Regions from separate parts of the Sporomusa aerivorans genome, predicted to be linked through region 1. Evidence: riboswitches for the same ligand, from Rfam matches in the RefSeq annotation. Region 1 holds a riboswitch; each other region holds the start of a gene.
What was found. Region 1 has a riboswitch for S-adenosylmethionine ahead of SATMO3_RS07810 (homoserine O-acetyltransferase). Riboswitches for the same ligand answer to the same signal wherever they lie in the genome.

Region 1 (9,929 bases):
TCTGAACCATTGCTGATTCCTCCCAATAGGGCTTGCCCATATCCTCAAGTACCCAGTTGGCAAAGTTGACAGCTACCTTATTAATGTCTTCATGGCTGTTTAAACCAGCCATCTCGGCATATTTCTGCAGTTTTTGCGGGTCACGGATCTTAAGGCCGCTTTCCGGTTTCTCGGCAGCGGCTTTTAAGGTGCGGGCCGCCTGCTGGGCGTGAAATATATTGGCGGAAGCGCCAATAGTAACATGCCGGTAAACAAAGTTTCTGGCGACCATAACATGAGCGTCAACACCGCAGTTGCCACGCGGCGCTTTGGGGCTGATACGGCAAGGACCGTTGGCGCAAAGCTGACAGGACAGACCCGAAGAACAGAAGCTGCAGCGGATTTTCTCCTGCTGCTCAAAGCGGTCAAACACGTTGGTCAGTCCCTGGGCATGCACATGCTGGTACATCTCCCGCATGGCCGGGTCAATAATTACATTGAGCGGAAAGCCGTCTTTGCCCTGATCATGTACTTTAATATGCTCACGCTGCCATTTATGTACCTCAGGCATAGAATCGGGAACCTTTTCGATCTCATAATACTTTTTAGCATTTTTGTGAACATCAAAATGATCGTCCGGGTTATTTGTGCCGCTGGCATCTCCTTTGTTAAGAACTGATTCGACATCACCGCCGCTGGTGGTATCCTCGCTGCGGATTAAAGTATCTTTGGACATGGCTGCTATAACCTCCTTTGGGTGTATCTGGACATAGTTTGTTACTAAAAAACATTTTTTATTACCGGGCCGCCGGCGGCAATAATAAGATAAAGCAGACTTAGCATATCCATTTGCCGGTAATTCGATCAGTCCCTCATATTAACTCTTGCCCCAAACTAACCTATCTGCTATAGTAAGACTTAGTTCTGGAAGAGAAGACCGCTCCCAGAGCTAAGGGTATTTGCTTAAAACTGTACAAGTTCGCCTTAGCCTGTGTATACAAGATAGATTTACTATTTTAGGGGGATTCCAAGTATGAAGTTTTTAAAAGAAATAGCTGATTGGGCTTATAGTCTGGCGGTAGCCATCGCCCTGGCCATTGTAATTAATGCTTTTGTCTTTCAGCCGACACGCGTAGTTGGCAGCTCCATGGAGCCGAACCTTCACCACAACGATTATGTGTTTGTGTCTAAACTAAACCATACGTTTGCCGGTACACCGGAATATGGCGACATTGTAATCATCGACAGCCGGGTGTTCAGAGAACGCAGCGTAAAAGACGATATTGCCGATCCGGTATCCACTTATCTGAGCGTTGCCAAAATCACCGAGATAGACAACCATATTTGGATCAAGCGGGTTATCGGCAAGCCAGGCGATACCATTGAAATCAAGGATGGCAAATTATATCGCAACGGCACTGCCCTTGACGAAGCCTATATAAAAGAACCCATGCGGCCTGCGGAACCGAAGAAAGTCGTTATTCCACCCAACCAGGTATATGTAATGGGAGATAACCGCAACAACTCCAGTGACAGCCGCTATATCGGCCCGGTTCCTGTCAGCCATGTGCTTGGCAAAGTTGTAAAAGTTCTCTAAAGAGACTGTGGTTGCAACACCGGTTTTGACAAATATCAAAGACGGTGCTGCTTTTATCCAGGCGAAAGTTATACTCTTTATCCAAACAAAAAAATGGGTAGGATGCCAATGGCATCCCACCCATTTTTTTGTTTGAAATTAGTCCCTCACCCGTACCATTGTCCAAACACCAACAGCAAACAACAGTACCGTATAAAATGCCAGAACCCCCACCGACAGCCAGGGCGTCTCCAAGCCTGCGCCAATAGCCCGGAGCGCATAAGTGGCATGTGTTAGCGGCAACAGCTCAATAAACAAATGAAACACCGGCGGCAGCCGGTCAGGTGTGAAAAACGTCGCGCATAAAAAAGACATGGGCAACAGTACATAAGTATTGAAACTGGCCATATCCTCATGCGAATTAATCAGCATAGCCGCCACCAGCCCCATGGCGGCAAACAACAGGCAAGTCAGGGCCAGTGTTAATACAAAACCGGCAGTTACCGCCAGTTTCGCACCAAATAAAAATGCCAGCACAAAAATAACCGTACAGGAGATAAATCCCCTAAGCGCCCCGGCCAACACTTTACCAACCACAAAAGAACCCGCACTGACTGGCGCAATAAGATATTCCTCAAGTGTCTTGTGGTAAAGGCGGCTCATATTGAGCGGGGAACCAACCGCACTAAAACTGATATTCATAGCATTCAGAGCCATAATCCCCGGCAGTATGAAATCAAGATAACTGCCGCCATTTACCGAAAGACTGCGTCCCAACCCCCAGCCGAAGGCCACCAGATACAGTATCGGGCTGATCATCCGGGACAACACAAATTTGACCAGCCGCCGGTTTAGTACAACCCAATCCCGCCAGAAAACAGTATTTATATCTTCCAAACGCAAGTTTTGCCAATCCCTTCTTGAACAACTGTTATCAACATTAATACTTTTTTCGCTGTACTTACCGTTTATCCTGCAAAAAAACACCTGGCTGTTGACAGGCCAGGTGTCAGTCCAGTTTCACTTCTACGCCAAATAGACATGCGGCATATTTTAGCCATTCCCGCGCCGCAAAGGAGAGATAGGTATCCTTTTTCCACACAATAGCCAAATGCCAGGGGCTGATTTCCTCGGCAATGGGCAAGGCCTTAACGCCATCACCAATCTTATCACATACTACCTTGGGCAGCAAGGCCACTCCCAGCTTGGCAACCACGATTTCGGCCATAAAATCCCATTGCGAACTTTCGCAAAGTACCCGCGGCACAAAACCATGTTCACGGCATTTCTCCACAATATGATCATGCAGGGCAAAATCTTTGCGGAACAGGACAATCGGCTCTTCCTCCAGATCGGTAATACTTACCACTTCCCGCCCGGCCAGACGATGTTCAGGATGAACAATGAGCCAGATCGGATCTTTTACGAAAGCAAACAGGGAAAAAACAGCTTTATTTTTAACTGGCAGCACAACCACGCCAATATCAAGAGTGCCGTCTTCGACCATCTCTTCCACAGCCCGGGAACCTATTTCAACTAAATCGATAACAATATTGGGGAATTTTCTCTTAAACTCCCCAATGGCAATGGCGAAAAAACTTGTCTCAACCATAGGGGGAATGCCAAGCCGGATACTGCCTTTACGGCCGCTCGTCAAGTCATCCAGATCACTTGTTACATTTTTGAGCGAATCAACTATCTTCAGACCGCGTTCATATAAAGCCTGTCCCGCATCGGTCAGTTTAATCCGCCGGGCAGACCGGTCAATTAGCGTAACTTTCAATTCTTCCTCTAAATTACGAACCATTTTACTAATAGAAGGCTGGGAAACATGAAGCTCCCGGGCCGCTTTAGTAAAACTCAACTGCTTGGCGACTTCAATAAAATAGGTAAGATGGAGAATATCCACAGCCGGCGTACTCCTAACATCAGTATAAGGTATATAGCCTATATACTATATACCTTATACTATGGCGGGCAGACTATGAATCTGTCAAGAATTAATTTACAGTTAGGCCAAAAAACACTTATGACCAAACTGCTTTATCCCAAAATTCCTTTGTCCTGGTTATATCTCTGACAACCGGAATAGGCACCACCTTGGCCCGTTTATCAACAAGCACGCCTTCTTTAGTCTCCCGCATCCGGGTAGTGGGTAACCTATAACCAAATATCCATGTTAACAAAGCCTGCATAGCCGAATCCTCCGCATACTGTACTAATTTTACTTTTATTGTAACCGCAGGCGGTCCGGCAGTAAAATACACATTATGCATATATAGAATTACTCCAGGCTATGGAAGCTTCCGTCCGTTACTTATTTACTGGCAGTCAAAGCCTGCGCCAAATCGGCGATAAGGTCGTCTGCATCCTCAATCCCGATCGAAAGCCGGACCATATCATCAGATACGCCTGCACTGGTCCGCTGCTCACCCGATAGTTGGGAATGTGTGGTGCTGGCCGGATGAATTACCAGCGATTTGGCATCGCCTACATTAGCCAGCAAAGAGAATAAACGCAGGGCATTGATAAATTTCCTGCCGGCTTCCAGTCCGCCCTTGATACCAAAAGTCAGTATGGCGCCGGCGCCTTTGGCCAGATACTTTTTCACCAGCTTGTGATCGGCGTGGCTTTCCAGGCCGGGGTAACTAACCCAGGACACCAGTTCGTGACTTTCGAGGTATTGAGCAATCGCCAGGGCGTTCTGACTGTGCCGCGCCATCCTGAGATGGAGCGTTTCCAGCCCCTGCAGAAACATGAAGCTGTTGAACGGGCTGAGACAAGCGCCAACATCCCGCAGAACCTGCACTCTGAGCCGGATAATAAAGGCGAGATTGCCGAGAGCTTCGGTATAGCGGATATCATGATAGCTTGGATCCGGCTCGGAAAGCAGCGGAAACTTGCCGTTCCCCCAATTGAACTTACCGCCGTCGATAACCACTCCCCCCATCGCAGTGCCATGTCCGCCGATAAATTTAGTTGCCGAGTGCACAACAATATCAGCCCCGAAATCCAGCGGCCGGCACAGGTAAGGCGTGGCAAATGTGCTGTCAATAATGAGCGGCAATCCATGTTGGTGGGCAATAGCGGCCACACTTTCCAAATCCAGCACATCAATCTTGGGGTTGCCGATGATTTCGGCATACAGGGCTTTCGTATTGGGGGTAATGGCGGCGGCAAAATTCTCCGGCTTGCCGGGATCGACAAATTTGACCTTGATCCCCAGTCTTGGCAGGGTATGGGCGAACAGATTGTAGGTCCCGCCATAGAGAGTTGAAGAACTTACTATTTCATCACCCGCCTGGGCAATATTGATGATTGCCGCCGTAATGGCCGCATGGCCGGAAGCAAACGCTAACGCGCCCACACCGCCTTCCAATGCGGCAATACGTTGCTCAAATACGTCTGTTGTCGGATTCATAATCCGGGTGTAAATATTGCCCGGTTCTTTTAAACTAAACAGATCGGCCGCATGATCGGCATCCCGGAAATTGTAGGCCGTAGTCATGTACAGGGGAACGGCGCGCGCGCCGGTTGCAGGGTCAGGCTGCTGCCCGGCATGTACGGCCAAGGTGTCAAAACGCAGTTTTTCGGGTAATGTCATAGTTCAACCCTCATTCTTTCATATTTTATATTGTTGGAGCTTCTTTTACCTGTATCCCTGATATCAGGCGGGCGCCCAGATAGGCCAGCTTAGAAGGCCGGAACATTCCCCACTGTCTGATTGGCAGGACCGAGGGAGCAGGCAGAACTTTATTAATAAACTTTGATAGTATTGGCCGCAGCAAATGGAAGTCGATTAAAAAGCCATCATGTCCATGCGGGCTGTCGATAACCGCAAAATCGGTGCGAACGCCAACCCGGCGCATGGTCTCGGCCAGTTCCTCCTGTTGATAGGCCGGATACAAAAGGTCCGAGCTTACCCCGATAACCAGCACTCTGGCATCGATCCGGGCTAAAGCCGCCTCATAAGACCCGTACCCGTCAGACAGATCAAAGAGATCCAGCGCCCGTAGCAGGTAGAGATAGGAATTGGCATCAAAACGTTTAACGATACTTTCCCCTTGATAGTCAAGATAATTCTCAATTTCAAACTGACCGCCGCGGGTCCGGCGGCCGAATTTATAGGCCATGGACATCTCACTCTGGTATGTAATCATTCCCAAGGCCCGGGCGGCTGCGAGTCCCCTTTCCGGTTTGCTGCCACCGTAATAATCGCCGTTCTGCCAGGCAGGATCGAGCATAACAGCCTGGCGGCCCACCCGGTTATAAGCGATGGCCTGCGCGGCCGAATAACCGGGAGCGGCAATAACAACAACCCCGTCAACAAAGTCCGGGTACCTCACTGCCCACTCTAGAGCCTGCATCCCGCCCATCGAGCCGCCGATTACCAGCGCCAGTTGCTTAATGCCCAATACCTCCAGCAATCTTTTCTGGACCTGAACCATATCACCTATGGTGATCTCCGGGAATTCCATACCATAGGGGTTGCCGGTGGCCGGATCGGGTGAAGCCGGACCTGTCGTTCCCTGGCACCCTCCCAGCACATTGGCACAAATAACAAAAAAGCGTTCGGTATCAATGGGACGGCCCGGACCGATTAGCGGCTCCCACCAGCCTTTCTCGTCATATTGGTCATGAGAAGCCGGATGGCTGTCACCGGTCAGTGCATGGGCAACCAGGATGACATTGTCACCGGTCGCAGATAAAGTGCCATAGGTTTCATATGCCACAGTAACGTCAGTCAGACAGCCGCCCTGTTTCAGCTGCAGCGGGTTCTCCGGACTGGCGACCTGAACTTGTTTTAATTGCGGCCGCCATTTAAAACCCGGAAAAAAGGTCACAACCATAATTCTTCCCCTCCTTACAGTATTCATGAAATAAAGCAGACTTAGCTTCAGGTGGGGTTTTAACCGCATCTGAAGGTTAGCGCCCTTATCCAGGAGGATATTTGAGAGATAACGAAAGCCCCCTCGCTAAGAGGGGGCATAATCTGTTTGCCAATCCCTCTCATCTCCCAGGAAATCTGCTGATTCCTGCTGGAATTAGCACCACTGCGCATTGCGCCGGTTGCCGGGTGTCATCGGGCCAGTCCCTCGACCTCTCTGGATAAGAGCGTACTATTAAATTTGTAAAGTAATGTATACATGATACCTAAATAGCAGCCGATTGTCAAGTATCTCCATTTTTCAGTGAACAAATGTATAATCTTCTGCCGCAGCCCTTATTGACATATTAAAGTTTTTATTATAAACTAGTAACTAATCTAATACTCCTAAAGGGGAGTAGCTCATAGAACAGAGTCAACATACTGATGAGTATTCATCTGGCTCTGTTGTTGACACTTGTCAATTAGCGAGACCTTTAGTATGGCAAATTTGTATTTGCCATACTAAAGGTCTCGTTTTATATATATTACACATCTTAAGGGGGATTATCATGACAGCATTTTTAACCTCGCTTATCTTTGTAGTGCTTGCTGAGATGGGTGATAAAACGCAACTACTGGCTATGGCCTTTGCAACCCGATTCAAGTGGCAAACCGTTATGTGGGGCGTCTTGGCCGCAACAATTTTCAACCATCTGTTTGCCGTAATTGTCGGCAGCTATCTGACCCATTTCATCCCGATGAGTTACATTCAGATTGCCGCGGCCATCTCCTTCATCATCTTCGGTCTTTGGACAATCCGGGGGGATGAGCTCAACGGCGAAGATAAAGGCTGTAAGTACAACCCATTTTGGACAGTGGCCATTGCTTTTTTCATTGCCGAAATGGGTGACAAAACCCAGCTAGCAACCATTGCGCTGGCAGCTCAATTTAATAGCATTATCCCGGTATGGCTGGGAACAACCACCGGTATGATGGTAGCGGACGCCATTGGTATCATTATTGGCATTGTACTGGGAAAAAGAATCCCCGAACGGGCTGTGAAGTGGTTTGCCGCAATTATCTTCATACTGTTTGGCCTGTTTGGCCTCTATGAATACTTACCCGGACATTACCTCACACCGGTCTCTGTCACCGGCACCTTGCTGGCGGTACTGCTCTCTATATTCTTAGTGTCCCGCATGAGCGGAGATTGCGATAAAGAACCGCAGAAATCGCCGCAAGAAAGTAAGTAAACTAGTAAAAAGCGCGAAAATCTTCAAGCAGATTTTCGCGCTTTTTAGTTGCCTGTTCTCAAACTACGTCAAAGCCGATGTCTTCGACAGCCTTCACCAGATCAGCCTGTTTAGCAGTGCCGGTTACAACCGCTTGCTTCTTTTCCAGATCTACACTGGCGCCTACTACTCCCGGAATTCCCAGAAGTGCTTTTTCAACACTCATTTTGCAATGCCCGCAAGACATCCCTTCGATTTTTAAAATTGTTTCCTGTGCCTGACTCATACCGTCACCTCCCTTCTTGCCGGCTTTCAATACCGTACACCCCTACACATTTGGCTACTGACGGCATATTCTCCTTAGTGTTAGGGTTGTCACGGTACTGGCGGCATTATGCCGCAGTATCCCTATCCCTGTAGGGATCAAACCGCCTTAGCCTGAGCGCATTAGTGACCACGGAAACCGAACTGAAGGCCATGGCCGCCCCGGCCAGGACGGGTGATAAAAAACCCATGGCGGCAACAGGAATTCCCAGTGAGTTATAGATCAAAGCCCAAAACAGATTTTGCTTGATGTTCCTCATGGTTGCCTTACTCAGGCGAATGGCGGCGACGATGCCGGTCAGATCTCCCCGCATCAGCGTAATGTCAGCGGCCTCTATGGCAACATCGGTACCTGTGCCGATGGCAAAACCAACATCGGCAGTAGCCAGCGCCGGCGCATCATTAATACCGTCCCCGACCATCGCCACGACTTTGCCTTGCTTTTTCAGCGCGTCAACCTGCTCGGCCTTGTGTTCAGGCAGCACCTCCGCCAGAACATTGGTAATACCCACCGTCCGGGCTATTGCCTGGGCAGTCCTTACGTTATCGCCGGTAATCATCCAGACCTCGATACCCATTTGTTTGAGCGCAGCCACGGCCTGGGCCGAGTTCTCTTTGACGGTATCCGCCACGGCAATCAGCCCGCTCAGCCTGCCGTCCAGAGCAAACAGCATAACGGTCTTGCCCTCAAGTTCCAATTGCTCAATTGCAGCTAGCTCGGCAGTAAACTCGACATTGTTTTCTTGCATGAGTTTGCGGGTGCCCACTAAAATTCGCCTGCCCTCCAGCGTAACCTCCACCCCGTGTCCCGGAATGGCGGCGAACGACTCCGGTTCAGGCAGGACTATACCTTGCCTTTGACCATATTTAACAATAGCCTGAGCCAGAGGATGCTCCGAATTCTTCTCGGCGCCGGCAGCCAGTCTCAGCAGTTCTGTTTCAGCAAGTCCTGCCAGCGGTATAACGTCTGTCGCTTCCGGCTCTCCCTTGGTGATGGTGCCTGTTTTATCAAGTACAATGGTTGTCAGCCTGTGGGCATTTTCCAGGTGCTCCGCCCCTTTTATCAGGATACCGTTCTCTGCGCCCTTACCGGTTCCTACCATGATCGAGGTTGGAGTAGCCAGGCCCAGGGCGCAGGGGCAGGCAATGACCAGCACGGCTGTAAAATTAACCAGAGCCCGTGAGAAATTGCCGGGATCAAGGAAAATATACCAGACTCCAAAGGTCACAAGCGCCAGTCCAACAACAACCGGCACAAAATATCCGGAAACCACGTCGGCAAAGCGCTGAATCGGCGCTTTTGAGCCCTGTGCTTCTTCCACAATACGGACAATCTGCGCTAATGCAGTATCCTTACCGACTTTGGCGGCCGTAAATTTAAAAGTGCCAAGTTTATTAATGGTAGCGCCAATAACCGTGTCGCCCGCCTTCTTGTCAACAGGCAGACTTTCACCGGTAAGCATAGACTCATCAACAGTCGATGTCCCTTCGGCAATAACACCGTCGACCGGAATCTTTTCGCCCGGCCGAACAACCACAACATCGCCGACTAAGACGGCTTCCACCGGAATATCGAGTTCCTGGCCGTCACGGACCACTCTGGCCGTCCTGGCCTGCAGCCCCATAAGGGCTTTAATGGCCGCCGAAGTTCTTCCCTTGGCAGTGGCTTCCAGCAATTTGCCTAAAATAATCAGGGTAATTAAAATTGCTGAAGTCTCAAAATATAAGTCGGGTTCATTCCGAAGTACATTGGCGATACTGTAAAAGTAGGCGGCCGAGGTACCAAGTGCAACCAGTACATCCATATTAGCGCCGCCGTTTTTGAGCACCGTATACGCACTGCGGTAAAACTGCCAGCCGGCAATAAATTGCACCGGCGTAGCCAGTACCAACTGGAGATACGGATTCATCAACACATGCGCAACACTGCCCATGATCCCCAGCATAT
Region 2 (9,929 bases), 870 kb from region 1:
TGTCCGGATACCGCCGCCTAATTGCACGGGAATATTTACAGCTTTGACGATAGCGCCGACCACTTCCAGGTTGACTGACTTACCGGCCAGCGCCCCATCCAAATCAACAACATGCAGATATTCAGCCCCGGCCGATGCCCATTTATGCGCCATTTCAACCGGATTATCGGCAAAGACTGTCTCTTTATCAAAACGGCCTTCGGTCAGACGAACACAGCGCCCGCCTCTTATGTCGATCGCCGGAAAGATAATCATAAACCTCAACTCCTTAGAAAATTAGCCAAAATTGCCAAGCCTGTCGCACTGGACTTCTCCGGATGAAACTGCACTGCCTGGACATTGCCGCTGCCGACCGCTGCGGTCACATCGCCGCCGTAATTGGTTACGGCAGTAATAATCCTGCTGTCGTCCGGTACGGCGTGATAGCTGTGCACAAAATAAACATATGGCGCCGGCACCAAGCCGGTGAACAGCGGACTGGCGGTTTTAAGTTCAAGGCTGTTCCAGCCCATTTGCGGAATTTTTAATCCCGGGGCAACAATCTTGCGCACCATCCCGCTGAGAATGCCAAGACCCGTCACTCCCGGGTCTTCCTCACTACCGTCAAACAATAGCTGCAGGCCCAGACATATTCCCATAAAAGGCGTACCCCGGCCGGCCACTTCTTTGATGATATCAATAAGTCCATAACTGTTCAGATTGGCCATGCAATCGCCAAACGCCCCCACGCCAGGCAGTACGACTTTAGCTGCACTGCCAATTACGACCGGATCACTGGTGACTATGATTTCATATTTATTGCTGTTTTCTGTATTCAGTTTGGCCAGGGCTTTGGAGACACTGTGCAGATTGCCCATCCCATAATCGATGATTGCTAAGATTTCAAGCGCCATCACTAAGCCTCCTTATAAAATTCCTTTTGTCGACATGACGCCCTGAATGCGGTCATCCTGGCGCGTAGCTTCATCAAGCGCCCGCCCCAAGGCCTTAAAGATGGCTTCAATAATATGGTGAGTATTTTTACCTGCCAACAGCCGGACATGCAGCGTCAGCCCGGCATGCACCGACAAGGCCCGTAAAAACTCCTCGGTCAGCTCGCTGTCAAACTGTCCGACCCGTTCAGCCGGCAGCACTGCATCAAACACCAGGTACGGGCGACCGCTAATATCCAAAGACACCATCGCCAACGCTTCATCCATTGGCACAAATGCGGTGCCGTAGCGCTTAATACCGGCTTTATCGCCCAGGGCTTTGGCCAGAGCCTGCCCCAGGACAATACCGGTATCCTCTACCGTGTGATGCCCGTCGACCTCCAGATCGCCGTTAGCCTCGACTGTCAGGTCAAACAGGCCGTGTTTGCCAAACAATATCAGTATATGATCGAAGAAGCCAAGACCGGTCTGTACCTGCGCCCGGCCTGCGCCGTCAATATTCAGCACAGCTTTTATGGCTGTCTCTCCGGTTAACCTTTCTACACTGGCAGTGCGGCTCATGAATTGACAGCCTCCAGTACAGCGTCGTTTTCGGCCGGAGTACCGATACCAAGCCGGATACAATTAATGAGTCCGGGCGACTTGCTGAAGTCACGTACGCCGATTCCCCTGGCGCTCAGGCGGGCAACCAGGCCAGCCGCATCATTACTCTTAACCAGCAGGAAATTGGTTTGCGAAGGATAGACGGTCATGCCGGGAAGTCCGCTGAGCGCTGCTGTCATCCGGTCCCGCTCACGGCTGTTTTCGGCGATACTGCCGGCAAACTCCCGCCGCATTCCAAATACGGTTTCCGCGGTTGCCAGGGTTAAGGCATTTACACTATAGGGTAGCAAAACTTTACCGATAGTTTGGGTGACTTCTTCATTAGCCAAAAGATATCCCACCCGGGCCGCAGCCAGGCCATAGGCTTTGGAAAATGTACGGGCAACCGCCACATGCGGGTGTTTTTGCAGCAAATGTACCGAGGTCTGGCCGTAAAATTCGTGATAGGCCTCATCAATAACGACCAGGCTGCCGGTATTGGCGACAATATACTCCACTTGTTCCGGCGGCATAATCATGCCTGTCGGATTGTTGGGATTGCAGAGCAAAATGACGCTGGCGGCTGCCTGTTTCGCTGCTGCCAGCAGTTTATCGGCATCCAGGGTGTAATCCCTATTGAGTTCCACCGGAACAGGCTGGCTGTCGGCCAGTTTGGCATAAATGCCGTACATGGAAAAGGACGGGCTCGGGTAGACAATACTGCGTCCGGCCCCGCCGAATGCGTAGCATAACGCCTCCAAAACCTCACTGGAGCCGTTGCCGATCAGTACATTAGCGGCTTTCAGGCCAAAGTCAGCCCCGATAGTTGTTTTTAAGGACTGGGCGCTAATCTCGGGGTAACGGTTAAAGGGAAGGCTAGCCAGCCGCTCTGCTACCTTGGCTTTGACAGCCGGCGGCAGATCGAGCGGTCTTTCATTGGCGTCGAGACGAACAGGCCAATTGATTTCCTCAACGGAATATGGTTTTAACGTTTCCAGCCCGGAGCGGGGCGTTAACATATTAATTCCCCCTTAGTCTGACAGCATTGGCGTGAGCATCCAGCCCTTCCGCCTCTGCCAGTTTGATGATCTCTTTACTGACCGCAGCCAGCGCAGTTTGGGTATAAGCAATGATGCTGGTTTTTTTCATAAAGGTTTCCACGTTTAGAACAGAATAGAAACGGGCTGTGCCGCCGGTAGGCAATACGTGGTTAGGCCCGGCGAAATAGTCTCCCAGCGGTTCTGGTGAGTAAGGTCCCATAAATATGGCGCCGGCATGGCGAACATAAGGCAGCAGTTTGAAAGGTTCGGCCGTCAACAGTTCTAAATGCTCCGGCGCCGAAAGATTGGCGAGTTCCACAGCCTCCAGAATAGTGGGAGTAATAATGATCAGCCCGTTATCTTCAATAGCTTGCGCGGCGATATCCTTGCGCGGCAGTTCAGCCAGTTGGGCTGACACTTCTGTGGCTACTTTACCGGCCAATTCAGCGCTGTTGGTAATCAGGATGCTGGAGGCCAGCACGTCATGTTCGGCCTGACTTAGCATATCGGCAGCCACATAGCGCGGCTCGGCCGTACTGTCGGCAACAATAAGAATCTCGCTGGGGCCGGCCAGCATATCAATATCGGCATGACCGTACACTGCCTTTTTAGCCAGGGTAACAAAGATATTCCCCGGACCGGTTATCTTGTCCACTTTGGGAATGGTTTCGGTTCCGAAAGCCAGTGCGGCTACGGCCTGGGCGCCACCCACCTTGAATATCCTTGTAACACCGGCCAATCTGGCAGCCGCCAGCACATAGGGATTAACCCGTCCTGCCCTGTCGGGCGGAACCACCATAATGATTTCTTGTACCCCAGCCACAGCAGCCGGTACTGCGTTCATAATAACCGACGAAGGATACGCAGCCGTACCGCCGGGCACGTAAATGCCCACCCGGTCCAGCGGCGTGCATTTCTGTCCTAAAATTGCGCCATGCTCGCGTTCAGTAAACCAGGATTTCGGCAGTTGTTCGGCATGAAATCGTCTGACATTTGCCGCCGCTGCCTCAAGCGCCGCCAATACCTCTTGGTCAATTCCTTCCACGGCGCTGTCAATTTCCGCCTGCGTAACTTCCATCGTATCGGCAGTAAAGTCCGCCCCGTCAATAGATTTTGTATATCCCAGCACAGCCTTGTCGCCCTCTTTACGGACATCCTCGACAATACGTTCGACCACCTGCTGGGCGGATAGTTCTTCGCCAAACAAGTCTTTTACTTTTGCGCGCGCGCCGGTGCCCAGCACAACTTTGTCAAAAGCCGGTTTTACCAGTATTTCAGCGATCTCTTCCTTCATTAAGAAATTACTGTAAATTGTCTTCATGCGTTTCCCTCACTCTCCACCAAGGTCTTTAGTCCTTCAACCATCGTATTGATGCGTTCAAACTTCATTTTAAAGCTTACCCGGTTAGCGATAAACCTGGCTGTCGCCGGGTGAATCTGGGCCACTTCCACCAGATTATTTTCTTTAAGAGTACGTCCGGTTTCCACCAGGTCAACAATAATCTCCGCCAAACCGACCATAGGAGCCAGTTCAATCGATCCATTGAGCTTAATAATTTCCATTTGTATACCAATGCTATGGAAAAAGCTTTCCGCAACCCGGGGATATTTTGTAGCCACCCGCATATGGGCATAATCGCTCAGCTTATCCTGTTTAAGCGCCTGCGGCACTGCTACCATCATCCGGCAAAAACCAAATTTTAAATCTAAAAGCTCATAGACATCTTTGTTTTCTTCCAGCAGAACGTCTTTTCCGATAATACCGATATCGGCAGCTCCATATTCAACATAAGTCGGTAAATCAGCCGTCTTGGTTATAATAAACCGGATCTTCGCCGCTTCGTTGGTAATAACCAGTTTCCGTGAGTTTTCACTAAGCCCTTCGGCAGTATAACCAAGTTTAGCCAGCATATTTGCGGAAAGATCGAACAACTTTCCCTTGGGCAGTGCTATTGTGAGATAATCCATATCATTTGAGGTCATGTCATGCCTCCATATTCTTTAGTTAATTAAAGTGTTAATATATTAGTATATTAACACTTTGCAAAAAAACCGTCAATACACTATTACCATTTTTTATTGCCTGTTAATGCAAACTTTGGACAGCAAGTAGGAAAACCCACTGTATATGTAGAAGTAATTGGCAGGATAATAACTTTAAGGAGGAGGTTTACAATGGCTGCACTCAATCTTGTTGTGCTCAACCAGCTTGCTGACCGCCAGAAAGAGGTCATTACGGCGGTTGATCCTAACGTTAATATAATTGTAACCGACGAAAAATCGGCCCTCGAACACATGCCCAGCTGCCATGTTTTAGTAACCTGGGGCTGGTCTGAAACCCGGCATTTATATCAGGCTGCACCTCACCTGGAATGGATTCATGCCTTAAGCGCCGGGGTTGAAAAACTGTTATTTCCTGAAATCCAGGCGGCAGACACTATTTTAACCAATTCCAAAGGCATTCACGGGATTCCGGTCTCAGAACACGTATTAGCCATGATGCTGGCCTTCAGCCGGGGTCTTACCATCAGCCTCCGCCAGCAGGCCTGCGGCCAGTGGAAACGTATGCCGACCGGAGAATTGCATGGCCATACCATTGCCATTGTCGGCCTGGGCTCCATTGGCCGGGAAATTGCTAAAAAAGCCAAAGCCTTAGGGATGACGGTTCTTGCCAGCAAGCAAGAAGCTACCACTGAATTGTTTGTTGACACATTGTATCCGTCCGATGACGACAGCCTGCTCGAAATGCTGTCACATGCCGACTATATTGTTATTGCCCTGCCGCTAACGGAAGAAACGGAAAACAAGATCAGCCTGGCTCATTTTACCGCCATGAAACGTTCAGCTTATTTTTTCAATATTGCCCGGGGCGCAATTGTCAACGAAATTGACCTGATTACAGCGCTGTCAACAAACCTGATTCAGGGCGCCGGTCTGGATGTATTCGCTCACGAGCCGTTGCCTGAAGACAGTCCCCTCTGGTCGATGCCCAATGTCATCATTACCCCCCATGTAGCCGCGTTATCACCGGCTTATCTGGACAGGGCCATTAAACTGTTCGCCGATAATCTTACCCGGTTTATCCAGGGACGGAATATGCTGAATATCGTTGACAAAGTAAAGGGCTATTAAGAATGTTGTGAACTATATATAAAAAGGTGAGGCTGCTAAGAACAGCCTCTTTAATTTAAGCTATCGGCAGTTCTTAAGAGCCTCAGTTCCGGCGGCTCCCCGTCTGCCGGGGCTTCATGATGTCTGGCCACAATGCCGGTTATTTCTGCGGCAACGCCGGCTGCTGAGAGCATTGCCGCTCCGCGGGCGGCATGGTGGTAATAAGTGTGAACGGCGTGCCGGAGATTGGCTATCTTGCCGCCTCGGCCGCTGCGTCCCCATTTTCGCACCCAATCCGGGGCAAATTTGTCCAATATTACTGTGATTATTTTGTCAGCCGTACTGACATCGCCTTTTACCTTGCCCACATCATGCAGCAATGCACACTTAAGTAATAAATCCTGATTGATCCCCCGTTCTTGCGCTGCAAGCTCCAGGGCAGTATAGGCCACGTTGAGAGCATGTCTTTGGTCCGGCAGGTTCATTTGCCAGAAAAGTGCTGCTTCGCCGGGAAGCAAATGCTGTCCGATAAATTGTCTGTCTGCTTCGGTTATCCGGGCCGTAAGCGCGGAAATCACCTGTTTAACCCGTTTACTCAATATAAATCAGCTCTTCATAACCTTGCTCACGGGCAGTTGTCTCAGCGGCCTGTTTCGCTGCCGCGGCTATTGCCAATTCCGCCCGCCGTCCTGCCTTCCGGTACTTGCCGGCAGCTTCAATTGCCTCAGAAAGTTTTCCTTCGGCCCAGGCAATATATAGATCCCGGCCGCGCACACTGACGCCGATCCCCTGCCGCTCCAGCGCCAACAGCACCCGCTCAATGCCCAGCGCGAACCCGGTTGCCGGGTTGGGATCCCCCAGGGAAGCAAGCATATTATCATAGCGTCCGCCGCCGCACAGCGGGAAGCCCAAACCGGGCGTATAGCCCTCAAATACCATGCCGGTGTAATAATCAAAATCGCGAATAATGCCAAGATCAAAATTAACGTAGCTGTCAACGCCGTAGCAGGCCAGCAGCCGCCGGATGTCGGCCAGATTGTCAAGTGCCGTCCGGCTAAGGTCATTGCTCACCAGTTGGTACGCCTTATTGAGCATATCTTCCCGGCCATGTAAGAGGGGAATTTGTTTTAGCAGCTCCTGCGCAGCCGGACTAAGGCCGCTTTGCGACAGAAGTTCGCCAAGGCCAACCAAATCCCGGGAAACCATGGAATATTTGATCTGCTGCTGATACTCCGGGCTTAATCCGCTTTCAGCCATAATCCCGTTGACAAAATCAACCTGCCCTAAGCTAATCTGAAAATTAGTCAGTCCTGCTTCCAGCATGGCCTCCACAGCCAGCGCCACCACTTCAGCATCCGCAACTGGTCCAGGCGCTCCTAAAAATTCAACTCCGGCCTGGTAAAATTCACACTGTCTGCCGGCCTGCGCCTGCTCATGCCTAAATACATTGGTAAGATAAAACAATCTAAGCGGCAGCGGCGTTTCCTTGAGCCTGGTAACCGCCACCCGGGCAATGGGAGTTGTTAAGTCCGGTCTAAGGGCAAGAATGCGGTTATTCTTATCAAAAAATTTAAAGACATTCTCTTGAATACTACTCCCTGTCCCTAATGTCAGAGTTTCCATATATTCAAAAGTCGGTGTAACTACCTCTTCATAACCCCATTGGGAAAAGAGTTCAGCAAGCGCCCCTTCCACGAGACGCTTCTGTTTGGCTTCCCGGGGCAATAAATCTCGTGTGCCATAAGGAATTTGCGGCACATAGTTCTTTTTCATTATTCTACTCCCTTCTTGTCTTCCTCGTCTGCGTCCAGCCGGGCCAGTACTGTCTTATAGCCGTCTGCTCCATAATAGAGGCAGCGCTTTACTCTGCTGATGGTTGCCGTACTGGCGCCGGTTGCCGCCACAATATCATCATAAATGACGCCTGCCTTTAGCAGGCGCGCCACTTCCAGCCGCTGAGCCATTGCTTTTAGTTCGCCAATGGTGCAGACATCCTCAAAAAACTGATAGCATTCTTCTTCATTTTGCAACTCCAAAATAGCCTGAAACAGCTGATCGGAAAGTTTGTCTTTTAACTTGGGATTTACCGGCATGGTACTACGCCTCCCTGTATTTCTTGCTTACTGTATATTTATTCGCTGCTTTACCAGATTTTCCTTCTTTATCTCTTTTTAACTTTATTTAATTAAAACATTTACATACTATACCCATTTTTTTGTTTTTACTACCGGGATTTACTTATAAAAATTCTATTGACAGCGTACATAACACCATGATAATATAATTTTTGTAAATTAAATACTGTTCATCAAGAGTTGGCTGAGGGAATGGCCCGATGACGCCGCGGCAACCATCGCATATGCGAACGGTGCCAATTCCAACAGGATTACTATCCTGGCAGATGAAGAACCGGGCAAATTAGCCTCTTCGCTCTGCCGAAGAGGCTTTTATTTTTTCCCTGAAAGGAGGATATTCTGACAACTTCTCCATCTGCTGCACACAATTCATTTACCTATTTATTTACCAGGAGGAATATTATTATGAAAAAAATCACCGTATTATTACTGACTGCATTACTGGCTCTGGCCACAGTGATTGCCGGTTGCGGCAGTAAAGAAACTCCGGCTCCCGCCGGTCAGGAAAAAAAGACGGTAAAAGTAGGAGCAACCGCCGTTCCTCATGCCGAAATCCTCAATGCTGTTAAACCCATTCTGGAAAAAGAAGGCGTCAATCTTGTTATTGTTGAAATGAGCGACTATGTCCGTCCTAATATTGCCGTTGCCGAAAAAGAACTTGACGCCAACTTCTTTCAGCACATTCCTTACCTGACAAAGTTCAGCGCCGAGCGCAAACTTGACCTGACCTACACTGCCGCCGTACATATTGAGCCTATGGGTATTTACTCCAAAAAAATCAAGAATCTTAACGATGTGCAAAACGGCGCTCAAATCGCCATCCCCAATGACCCGACAAATGGCGGCCGCGCTTTGGCGCTCTTAGCCAAGGCAGGCATTATTAAACTTAAAGAAGGCGTTGGCATTAACGCTACCGTAAAAGATATCGCCGATAATCCCAAAAATGTGAAAATCAGTGAACTTGAAGCTCCCCAATTACCACGCGCGCTCGATGATGTTGCCCTGGCTGTGATCAACACCAATTATGCCCTGGAAGCCAAGCTCGTACCCACCAAAGACGCTCTGTTTATCGAACAGAATGACTCCCCGTACGTTAATATCCTGACAGTTAGAAAAGGTGACGAAAATCGCCCGGAAATTCAAAAGCTGACGAAGGCTCTTACTTCACCGGAAGTGAAGAAGTTCATTACAGAAAAATACCTGGGCGCAGTAGTACCTGCATTCTAATATTAAAAACGGCTTGAACCTTAATAAGGTTCAAGCCGTTTTCCTTCCATCCGGTTAAAAAGTATATCTTTCCTCCCGGTTGAGGGCAAGATCGGCTTACGTTTGGTGAAGGCTCGGCGTAAGCCGTATTTTCTTCATTAATCCTGCCGGGCAACAACACCATAGAGAAAGATATCGGCAATACCGTTCGCCGATGTCTCTATAGATTCACCCTTCTCACCGATAAACCCTTGAAAAACCATCATAACAATCACACTAAACAAACCGTGAGCCGCTTTATGCACGTCACAAATACGGAGAACCCCCTGATCGATGCCCTCCTGCAGGATCTGTTCCAGTATGCTAGTCGTATGCTGAAACCGGGCCCGGTACTTTTCACGCTGCGCTTCAGTAAAATTTGACGGCTCCTCATGCCCCAAACCACGCATTTCGTGCATTAAAACCCGCCACAAATCTGCATTTTCCACATAAAATTCCAAAAATACTTTAATGGCTTTCTTGATTTTACCGAGCGGCGGTTCAACGAGTCCGGCTATATTAATAAGCTCAGCTTCAAAACGCGCGCTGCGTTCTTTGATCAGCGTGTAAAAGAGCTGCTCTTTATTGACAAAGTAATTATATACCGTGCCCTTGCCGGTATCAGCCAAAGCAATAATTTCATCAACCGTGGCGCGATGATAGCCTTTGCGGGAAAAAACAGTATATGCGGCATCAAGTATTTGCTGGCGTTTCATATATATCCTCCTGTTCTACCCTTGCCATGTTAGTTTGGAAATAATAAAAACTACCATGCCAATGGCGACAGCCAGTTTAAAAATCAGTCCCAGAGTCTGGCCAATGACAATGCTTTTAGCTACACGCCCCGCTTTTTCCCGGTTACCGGTAGCTACATACTCGGTCAG
Region 3 (9,929 bases), 550 kb from region 1:
TCTATAAATGTCGCTGCATAATAAGCGATACGTTCCCTGAAAACTGAACAATGTAAGTAATGCATCATAAAAGCCAGATGTGCGGTGCTCATTTGAGCACATTAAATAATTTCTTTTAAATTTTATGAGCCACAAAAGGCTCCATAAATATAACTTTTATGGAGAGTTTGATCCTGGCTCAGGACGAACGCTGGCGGCGTGCCTAACACATGCAAGTCGAACGGTCTACTGTTCAACACCGAGGGTTTTGGTGATGTGAACTCCGACAGCGTCAAGCGCGAACGATAGAGAGCGCTTCACGCAAGGAAGTCGAGCTTTATTGCCGTCCATGGCAAGCTCGACATTAGGCCCATCCAGGGCCGTCACAACACCTGAGTTTTCGGTGTTGAATAGCAGATAGTGGCGAACGGGTGAGTAACGCGTAGACAACCTGCCTCTAAATTGGGGACAACACCGCGAAAGTGGTGCTAATACCGAATGTGGTAACTTGGTTGCATGACTAAGTTAAGAAAGGTGGCCTCTATATATAAGCTACCGTTTAGAGATGGGTCTGCGTCTGATTAGCTAGTTGGTGAGGTAATGGCTCACCAAGGCGACGATCAGTAGCCGGTCTGAGAGGATGAACGGCCACACTGGGACTGAGACACGGCCCAGACTCCTACGGGAGGCAGCAGTGGGGAATCTTCCGCAATGGACGAAAGTCTGACGGAGCAACGCCGCGTGAGTGAAGAAGGTTTTCGGATCGTAAAGCTCTGTCGTTTGGGACGAACGTATCTTGTGTAAATAATGCAAGGTAATGACGGTACCAAAGGAGGAAGCCACGGCTAACTACGTGCCAGCAGCCGCGGTAATACGTAGGTGGCAAGCGTTGTCCGGAATTATTGGGCGTAAAGGGCGTGTAGGTGGATTTTTAAGTCTTGTGTCTAAGTGCGGAGCTCAACTCCGTATGGGCGCAGGAAACTGGGGATCTTGAGTGCAGGAGAGGAAAGTGGAATTCCCAGTGTAGCGGTGAAATGCGTAGATATTGGGAGGAACACCAGTGGCGAAGGCGACTTTCTGGACTGTGTCTGACACTGAGGCGCGAAAGCCAGGGGAGCGAACGGGATTAGATACCCCGGTAGTCCTGGCCGTAAACGATGGGTACTAGGTGTAGGAGGTATCGACCCCTCCTGTGCCGGAGTTAACGCAATAAGTACCCCGCCTGGGGAGTACGGCCGCAAGGTTGAAACTCAAAGGAATTGACGGGGGCCCGCACAAGCGGTGGAGTATGTGGTTTAATTCGACGCAACGCGAAGAACCTTACCAGGGCTTGACATTGAGTGAAAAACTAAGAGATTAGTTCCTCCCTTCGGGGACACGAAAACAGGTGGTGCATGGCTGTCGTCAGCTCGTGTCGTGAGATGTTGGGTTAAGTCCCGCAACGAGCGCAACCCTTATCCTTTGTTGCCAGCGCGTAAAGGCGGGAACTCAAGGGAGACTGCCGCAGACAATGCGGAGGAAGGCGGGGATGACGTCAAGTCATCATGCCCCTTATGTCCTGGGCTACACACGTACTACAATGGGCTTAAACAAAGCGAAGCAAGCCTGCGAAGGTAAGCGAAACGCATAAACAAGCTCTCAGTTCGGATCGGAGGCTGCAACTCGCCTCCGTGAAGTCGGAATCGCTAGTAATCGCAGGTCAGCATACTGCGGTGAATACGTTCCCGGGCCTTGTACACACCGCCCGTCACACCACGAAAGTTGGAAACACCCGAAGCCGGTGGGGTAACCGCAAGGAGCCAGCCGTCTAAGGTGGGGCCGATGATTGGGGTGAAGTCGTAACAAGGTAGCCGTATCGGAAGGTGCGGCTGGATCACCTCCTTTCTAGGGAGATTACGGATTTGAAACATAGTCCGAAATCCTAGGTCGGCGATGCCATCGAGGGAGTCTACAGGTTGTAGATTTCTGATAGACCGTCGTAAACAAGTCTATCTTAATTCGATGTGCGGACATCTGGCAAAGCATTACGATACTAGACGCACCATATGCGGTGGCTGTAGTATCATTTACATTGTTTGGTTTTGAGGGAACACGGAAAGCGATTTTTAGACAGAGCGGACGCGAATATCATTTGCGTCCGCTCTGTTTTTGCTACCCAAAGCTCAGATAATTGGGCCAAAGCCTGCAGTGAATTGCTGCAGGCTTTGTTTTTTCATTTTATTTTCAGAATCAATTGGTATAATTCCTAAGAATCAGAGTCAAAAATGACTGATATGCTATGTCTGTCTGTAAGAGAAAAAAGAATGCTAAAGCGCAATATAACAGTAAACATATTTATTCGTCTCTGTTTATATTACAGATAATCTAGCATGTACTGATACAAGGGGGATTATTATGGCTGCTTCAATTTCTGTGGCAACTGTCCGATCACGCAACATATGTGTGGGATTGTTTCTGGTATCCTTTATTTCTTATTTGTTATTTAGCCATCTTGTGCCAATCACAGATCCGGTCGAATCAAATTATGTCCTTACTGCCAAGGAAATGGTAACCAGCTCAAACTGGCTTTCACCGCAAATATATGGGCAGGTATGGTTTGATAAGCCGGTTTTTTTCTATTGGTTGACAGCAATTTCTTTTAAATATTTTGGATTTTCCGACCTGGCAGCCCGTTTGGCGCCTGCTGTTTTTTCTGGTTTAGGAGTGGTATTGGTATACTGGTTTCTGGCCAAGACTTCCAGCCAGTCAGTAGCGTTGCTAGCGGCGCTTGTAATGGGAACCTCACTGGAGTATTTTTTGCTTGCCAAGTTTGTTATTACTGATATGGTTCTATTTGTCTTTAACAGTGCGGCCTTGGTATTTTTTTACCTTGGCTACATTGGCGCAGAAGGGACAAAGCGATGGTATATTGCCATGTATACCAGTATGGCTTTGGCGGTGTTGACCAAGGGACCCGTAGGTTTACTTTTACCGGGGCTTGTAATGGTATTGTTTATTACCCTGCAGCGTAATTGGTCCGAAATCAGAAGAATGTCAATACCGGCCGGCATACTGCTTTTTTCTCTGCTTGCCTTGCCGTGGTATGGCGCTATGTATTATGCTTATGGCTCTGATTTTATCAATACATTCTTTGGTGTGCATAATTATCTGCGGGCGACTGTTTCCGAGCATCCCAATGATAATGTAGTTTATTATTATGTGGTCGTCTTTTTGCTGGGCATGCTGCCTTGGTCGCCAATCACGGCAAAGGCTATCGTTGACGGCTGTAAATGCGGCGAATGGCGAAGGTCAACACTGTGGGTATTGAGTATTATCTGGGTCGGTGTTTATTTTATCTTTTATACGCTTATGGCTACCAAATATCTTACCTATACATTCCCGATATTTTTTCCACTGGCGATCATAACGGGAATGTATCTGGAGAAATTGATAACACAAAATAAGAAAAGGGCGCTTATCTACTGGATAGGTATACCTTTACTTTTATCAACTCTTGGATATTTTGTTGCAGCTTATCGTTTTCTGGATTTTGTTTGGCTGGCTGCAGCATTGTTTTGTCTGCTGGTTATAATGCTGGCTGCCTGGTGGCAGATTAAGAGACAACAGGCAAAACAGGTTCTTGGTCTACTCGGCTTGTGCCAAATTGTGGTGTATTTAGCGGTGTCAGTTTTGGTTTTTCCTAATATGGCGGACAGCAAATCGGGAAAAGAGCTTGGACAAACCCTGCTCGAATATAACGGACAGAAAATGGGTTTCTACGATTTTTACAGTACATCCGCCGTATATTACAGCGGCAGAACAATTGTAAAAATTATGCCGGCAGATACTGTAACAACAGCACCGGCAGACGTGTTGAGCTGGTCAAGCAAATATACGATGCCGACCGAATCGTTAGCAAAGTTCGTGACGAATTCCGCAAAGGATAGTATAGTAATTATAGTACCTGAAGCAAAAACAGATAAATTTCTAAAAGAGGCGGAGGGGTGTAATCCCAAATTTTTGCAAAGAAAAAACGGGTTTAGTTACTATGCTCTTAACGGTTAGTTGACTGTACTGCTAAGCGTTGGAGGAAGGAGTAGATACATGCGTATTTTGCTTGCTGAAGATGATGCCAAGCTGGGGAATTTAATAAATGCAATGCTGATCAAATCTGGAATCCAGGTTGACTGGGTTACTCAGGGAGACACGGCGATAGAGTATGCCATGTATTCACCCTATGATGTAATTGTTTTAGACTGGATGATGCCTGGTCAAACCGGGCTGGAGGCTTGCAAATATTTACGGAAGCATGGTTATCAGAGCTCTATTTTGATGCTTACGGCGAAGGATGATGTTGTTGACCGGGTACTCGGATTGGATTCGGGCGCTGATGATTATCTTGTAAAACCGTTTGAATTTGCAGAACTGCTTGCGAGGCTGCGGGCTTTATCACGGCGTAGCAGCGCCAGGCTACAAGAGGAGGAGGTACAAGTCGGCGACCTTGTGCTGAACCGCTCCACTCGTAGTGTACGGTTTGCCGATAACGAGGTGCAACTTACCAGCCGTGAATTTCAATTGCTGGATTTGCTGGTCCAAAACGAAGGACAGGTTGTTCCCCGGGAAGTAATTTTAGACCGGGTCTGGGGCCTGGAGGCTGATGTATCGCCCAACAATCTGGATGCTTATGTGCGGCTGCTAAGGCGGAAGATCAATCTGCCTGAGGGCGATGTGGTAATTCAAAACGTAAGAGGAGTGGGCTTCAAGCTGGAGGCTCATCATGTTTACTAAAATTCGTAACCATTTAACCATGGTGTATGCGGCGGTCATGATATGTTATCTCCTGGCATTTATTATCGCCAGTTATTCCGGCCTGGTCTGGGTGCTGTACCGAGAAGAGCAGCAGGATGTCGAGGCATTTGCCAAAGAAGAAGCGCGGGAACACGTGGCTGTGTTCCGGCAGATTCAGTTGACTGGGAAGCCGCCGGTGGAGGATGATGATCAAAATGGCGAAACAATCTTCCACTATGCATTTGACCTGGCAGGACAGCCGGTTTCGTCAAGCGAACCGCCCGGTGACTTGCGTGACGCTGTTTTAAACAGCATCCAGAACTGGAAAGGAGCGGACGGGGAAGTAGTATTTACCAAGATATACCTGCCTGATGGCAAAAAGAATTACTATATGATCTGCGGTATCCGGATTGCTGACAGTGAGCAGGTGTTAGGCACTGTTTTCGTGGGTAAGAATATCACATCTTATTATGAGATGCTGCAAAGACTGTTACTTGTACTGATCAGCATGTCCCTGCTGTTTTTGTTTATTGCCACTTTTGCCGGTCATTTGCTGGCAGGCCGGGCCATAATTCCGCTTAAGAATTCTTTTTTCAGACAGCGCGAGTTTGTTGCTGATGCATCCCATGAACTAAGGACTCCTCTCAGCGTTATGCTTACTTCTGTAGATGCCATTCAGACCGATGATGAAAATCGGATTTCGCAGTTTTCCGGACAAGTTCTCGATGACATGAAAGGTGAAATCAAAAGGATGACAAAAATTGTAGCAGACTTGCTGACGTTGGCCAGGGCTGACGCCAGTGCTGATACAATTGTAAAAGAAAATTTTGATTTAAACCTTGTTGCCGATAAAGTTGCCCGCTCTTTTAAGCCGCTGGCCAATGAAAAAGGGATCAGGCTTGATTATAACGGCAAAAATAAACTTTTGGTTCATGCAGACAGAGAACGAATCAACCAGTTACTGGTAATTTTGATCGATAATGCTTTGAAATTTGGCCGGCAAGGCGGCGAGGTCCTACTCTCCGTCAAACAGACGACTAGCCCGAAACGGACAGTATATATCAGCGTACAGGATGATGGCGTCGGTATTCCTGCGGAACAGCAAAAGCTTATTTTCGAGCGGTTTTACCGCATAGATAAAGTAAGATCCAGAGAAGCAGGCGGTACCGGGCTGGGGTTAGCTATTGCCAAGTGGATAGTGGAGGCGCATTCCGGGACGATAAAAGTTGAAAGTACAGTTGGCGTTGGCAGTACATTTATTGTCAGTCTGCCCTGCTAAATAACACTGTTTGCCTGATTTAGATGTGCCGGGCCGTTAGCGAAAGTGCCCAAAAAGTAATACTTTGGTCAGAAGCACAAAAGCCTGCAAGCCGTTGACTTGCGGGTCTTTTGAATATTTACGCCTGATAAGGCGAAGCTATTAGAGAGTATATTTTTGGAGGTATCTGTTATTGCCGAACGGGAATTTGCTGGGTATTTTTGTTTCCAGAATTCTTAAGCTTACAGTTAAGCGAGATGTTAATATTATAAAGATAGTTACAATACCGTTTTGCATTCATACAATAATTATTTTTGCAGGGGTGTTTTTGAGCAATAGTTTACCGGTTCGTGAGGCGACGGGTTTTATTAATCCATCGGTAACAGGCCAGCCACTATTTATAGAGAAATTTATTAAGTGGGATGCGCATTGGTATACGTTTATTGCCGAATATGGCTATGATAGTCAAAGTATCGTTTTTTTTCCTGCCATCATTCTGCTAATTAAGGGTTTGGCCGGATTAGGCATAAGTTATGTTACCGCAGGGTTTATTCTGTGCAATGTTTTTACTATGATTAGTTACTGCCTGATGGCCAAAACATTCTTGCTGGATTTTTCCGCCCGGGAGACCAGACTGGCGCTTCTGGCTTATGCAGTAATGCCCACGGCCTTTTTTTTAAATAGCGTCTATACCGAACCGGTGTTTATCGTATTTTCACTTGCCTGTCTATATTGTATTCGCTCAGGCAGCTGGTGGAGCGCCGGCTGGTTTGCGGCGCTGGCTGCTATGACCCGGAGTCTGGGGATATTGCTTGCTGTTGTTTTGTTAGCGGAATATGTCAGATATTATAAAAATGTGAGGCAACTAAGAACCGCGATGGCATCACTTCTTTTTCCCATAATAGCCGTTGCCGCCTTTTGCGTTTACAATCATATCATGTTTGGTGACTGGCTGGCATTTGTTCATTCACAGCAGTTATGGGGAAGGCGCTTTGGGCTGCCATGGGAAAACTTCCGGAACAACCTTCAGCTTATCGGTGCGGGTGTTCCTCTTACCGAAGCCGGTGTTTACTTAGATGCCCTGCTGGTGGCGCTTGCTTTCGTCGCTTTGGTTGCGGCATCGACGCTGCCCCGTTACAGGCTTCCCGCGCCTTATCTTATAACAGGCTGGCTGTGGTTTCTGGTGCCGATGTTCTCGACATCACCTGTTTATCCTTTGTACAGTATGGCCCGCTTTGTGATCGTAATCCTGCCTGTGTATTTGTTTTTAGCCAGGCTTCCTTCAGCGTTGTTTTATAGTTTAGCATGCCTGAGCGCCGCCGGACTGCTTTTTTGTACAGCCTGGTTCCTTAATTGGTACTGGCTGGGTTGATGTATTGACAGTAGCTTATTCTTCATGTAAAATTAGTTCTAATTGAACAGAGCTCTTATCTAGAGTGGTCGAGGGACTGGCCCGATGACGCCCGGCAACCGGCAGAGTCTTCTGCAGTGGTGCTAATTCCAGCAGGAGTTATCCTGGCAGATAAGAGGAAAGTGCTGCAATAAAAGCTCCTTTCCTCGGAAAGGGGCTTTTACTATGTGCAATAAAAATAGTTTACTACGCTGTCCGGAGGTGCTTTTAAAACATGTGTGTAGTTTCTCTTACCGTTCGTCCCGATGCAGTAGAGCATTATGAAAATCCACCAAGAACTTTCAGGCAGCTGCGAATGCGTCGTATCAAACCTGTGTCAAAGATCGGGGCTCTGTATCCTCTAAAGAATAATGAATTTAACGATATCAGAGACCGGGAGTTTCTTGATATCGCGTATGATAAAGCCGTGGCTTTTGTTCTTATCAATTGTCCGCAACAGGCTGATTCTGATCAGCAAGCTGCCACGGTTTTTGCAGCTTTGGCGCAAGCCTGTATTCCTTTTACGATGGTTTCCGTCCAGCCGGCAAAAATCAGTTTCGTTGTCGGCGAGTGCTGTTTGCCAGCCATGTGCGACTGTTTGCAACAGTTGGCGCTATATCCGGAAATTGTTGCAGATTGTACAAAAATTTCAGTGCGGGAAAACAGCGGGCAGCCGTTATTTACAATGATTACTGCCTTAATCGAGATATTGGCGGAAAGAAACATCCCTGTACTGCGCATGTCCGAATCGTACGGGTTAATAGAGATTCTGACGGAAAGCCGATTCAACAGGCAAGCGCAGCAGGCTATTGAAAAGCAGTTCTCAGTTAAATAGGTAAAGAGGTAGAAATGATATGATAGATTACTGTAAAAAGAGGTATGGTGAGCAATACGAAAGTGTTAGTCCGGGGCTGACGAAACCTAGCAATGAGGTTGTGATCATAATTCGTGACGGAACCGTAGTTGCCTTCATGCAAAAGTCCGGCAACAGACTGGTGGAAGGCATGTACGGGGACGGAATATGACTTCGGGGTTATGCTGCAAACGGTATTGATGCAGGCATACCGTTTGCAGCATATGAATGGTTATTGACACCGGCTTGGTGTTATGATACTATCATTACATTAATAAAATAGTTGGCTGATTGGAAAGACCAAAGGCTAAGGACTTCTCTGGCAGAGAGTTCCTTGGCCTTTTTATTTTTCTGTCAAAAAGACAAAGCAGCCGGTTTATATGTTCGCAATGATGGTAGGTAATTATGTGATGACCGGCTCGCAACTAAAAGAAGGAGTGGATGACATGGCGACAAGAACAACGATTGATACATGGTACAGGAAAGAGGATTATTGGGCCATTATTATTGCTCTCGGACTTATTTTAGTCAGCACGATCGCTTTTTTCAACGGGTCGGCTAAGCTGCTTGCGGCAATGGCAATCAATGTTCCCGGCTGGTCGGCTGATTTTAGCAAAATCAGTGGTTTCCTGGCAGGTAACTGGCTGGGTATTGCTTATTTGTTTGGTTTTTTTGCCGTAGTTTTTACGGGCGCCGGCCGTATATTAGGCTACCGTTCGAGTGATTATCTGGCAAGCTTTTCGGTATTATTTATCTTATCTGTTGTGGTTACAGTTTTGGGTTCCAACCAAGTTCTGAAAGACTGGCAGTTAGAAACACCGCTGCTGGCGTTATTAGTGGGTATGATTATCAGCAATACTGTGAAACTTCCTGCTTGGTTCCAGAGTGGGTTACGAACCGAGTTTTATGTTAAAACAGGTATTGTTCTGATGGGAGCTACTTTGCCGTTTACGGTGATCCTCCAGGCGGGGCCGCTTGCCATTTTGCAGGCTACTATTGTGGCCGGAATCACGTTTGCGTCCATTTATTTCGCCAGCACCCGCCTGTTTGGTCTTGATCCGCGTTTTGGCGCAACACTGGCAGCCGGCGGTTCCATCTGCGGCGTCTCAGCATCCATCGCGATAGGCGGCGCCTGTCGGGCAGAAAAGGAACATGTTTCTGTATCAATTTCGATGGTTATTATCTGGGCAGTAGCGATGATCTTCCTTTTACCCTTTTTGGCTAAATCTTTGGGATTAGCTCCTGGCCCGGCAGGGGCCTGGATTGGTACTTCAGAATTTGCTGATGCAGCCGGTTTTGCTGCCGCTGAAGCTATGGCCGACGAGCGGGCGGTAAAGACTTTCACGCTGATGAAAGTTGTCGGGCGTGATATGTTTGTCGGGATTTGGGCGTTGATGGTTGCTTTTCTTTCGGTAACACGCTGGGAAAACAAAACGGTGGAAGAAGCCAGTCGCGTCAGCGCAGGTGAAATTTGGCGACGGTTTCCCAAATTCATCATAGGCTTTTTTGCCGCCTCTGTCTTTACTACCTTAGTGATAGCCTATCTTGATCCCAAGCTGGGCACTGCGTTTTCGAAAGAAGTTATCGGTCCTGTCAAATCTTTACGCGGCTGGACCTTTACCTGGGCTTTCCTCTGTATTGGCCTGACTACCCGGCTGAAAGATCTTACTTCCTTTGGCTGG

Region 2: another riboswitch for S-adenosylmethionine. It lies ahead of SATMO3_RS12160 (MetQ/NlpA family ABC transporter substrate-binding protein); the one in region 1 lies ahead of SATMO3_RS07810 (homoserine O-acetyltransferase).
Region 3: another riboswitch for S-adenosylmethionine. It lies ahead of SATMO3_RS10475 (hypothetical protein); the one in region 1 lies ahead of SATMO3_RS07810 (homoserine O-acetyltransferase).

What each region holds. Positions count from the first base shown of each region.
Region 1 covers NZ_CP156926.1:1,728,377-1,738,305, reverse strand. The annotation lists gene cooS (anaerobic carbon-monoxide dehydrogenase catalytic subunit) at 1-715, opposite strand, end outside; gene lepB (signal peptidase I) at 1,013-1,576, shown strand; gene SATMO3_RS07830 (ABC transporter permease) at 1,715-2,458, opposite strand; gene SATMO3_RS07825 (LysR family transcriptional regulator) at 2,565-3,464, opposite strand; gene SATMO3_RS07820 (hypothetical protein) at 3,583-3,831, opposite strand; gene SATMO3_RS07815 (homocysteine synthase) at 3,873-5,159, opposite strand; gene SATMO3_RS07810 (homoserine O-acetyltransferase) at 5,185-6,405, opposite strand; SAM riboswitch class I at 6,563-6,671, opposite strand; gene SATMO3_RS07805 (TMEM165/GDT1 family protein) at 6,995-7,678, shown strand; gene SATMO3_RS07800 (heavy-metal-associated domain-containing protein) at 7,737-7,943, opposite strand; gene SATMO3_RS07795 (heavy metal translocating P-type ATPase) at 8,050-9,929, opposite strand, start outside.
Region 2 covers NZ_CP156926.1:2,596,093-2,606,021, reverse strand. The annotation lists gene hisA (1-(5-phosphoribosyl)-5-[(5-phosphoribosylamino)methylideneamino]imidazole-4-carboxamide isomerase) at 1-255, opposite strand, end outside; gene hisH (imidazole glycerol phosphate synthase subunit HisH) at 261-881, opposite strand; gene hisB (imidazoleglycerol-phosphate dehydratase HisB) at 906-1,493, opposite strand; gene hisC (histidinol-phosphate transaminase) at 1,490-2,533, opposite strand; gene hisD (histidinol dehydrogenase) at 2,535-3,875, opposite strand; gene hisG (ATP phosphoribosyltransferase) at 3,872-4,537, opposite strand; gene SATMO3_RS12180 (D-2-hydroxyacid dehydrogenase) at 4,730-5,686, shown strand; gene SATMO3_RS12175 (HDIG domain-containing metalloprotein) at 5,737-6,264, opposite strand; gene hisZ (ATP phosphoribosyltransferase regulatory subunit) at 6,257-7,438, opposite strand; gene SATMO3_RS12165 (YerC/YecD family TrpR-related protein) at 7,438-7,758, opposite strand; SAM riboswitch class I at 7,968-8,073, shown strand; gene SATMO3_RS12160 (MetQ/NlpA family ABC transporter substrate-binding protein) at 8,206-9,027, shown strand; gene SATMO3_RS12155 (TetR/AcrR family transcriptional regulator) at 9,165-9,761, opposite strand; gene SATMO3_RS12150 (DUF456 domain-containing protein) at 9,777-9,929, opposite strand, start outside.
Region 3 covers NZ_CP156926.1:2,282,305-2,292,233, forward strand. The annotation lists rRNA gene SATMO3_RS10450 (16S ribosomal RNA) at 156-1,863, shown strand; gene SATMO3_RS10455 (ArnT family glycosyltransferase) at 2,374-4,023, shown strand; gene SATMO3_RS10460 (response regulator transcription factor) at 4,063-4,746, shown strand; gene SATMO3_RS10465 (sensor histidine kinase) at 4,736-6,025, shown strand; gene SATMO3_RS10470 (mannosyltransferase family protein) at 6,333-7,376, shown strand; SAM riboswitch class I at 7,429-7,533, shown strand; gene SATMO3_RS10475 (hypothetical protein) at 7,630-8,229, shown strand; gene SATMO3_RS10480 (hypothetical protein) at 8,249-8,419, shown strand; gene SATMO3_RS10485 (YeiH family protein) at 8,694-9,929, shown strand, end outside.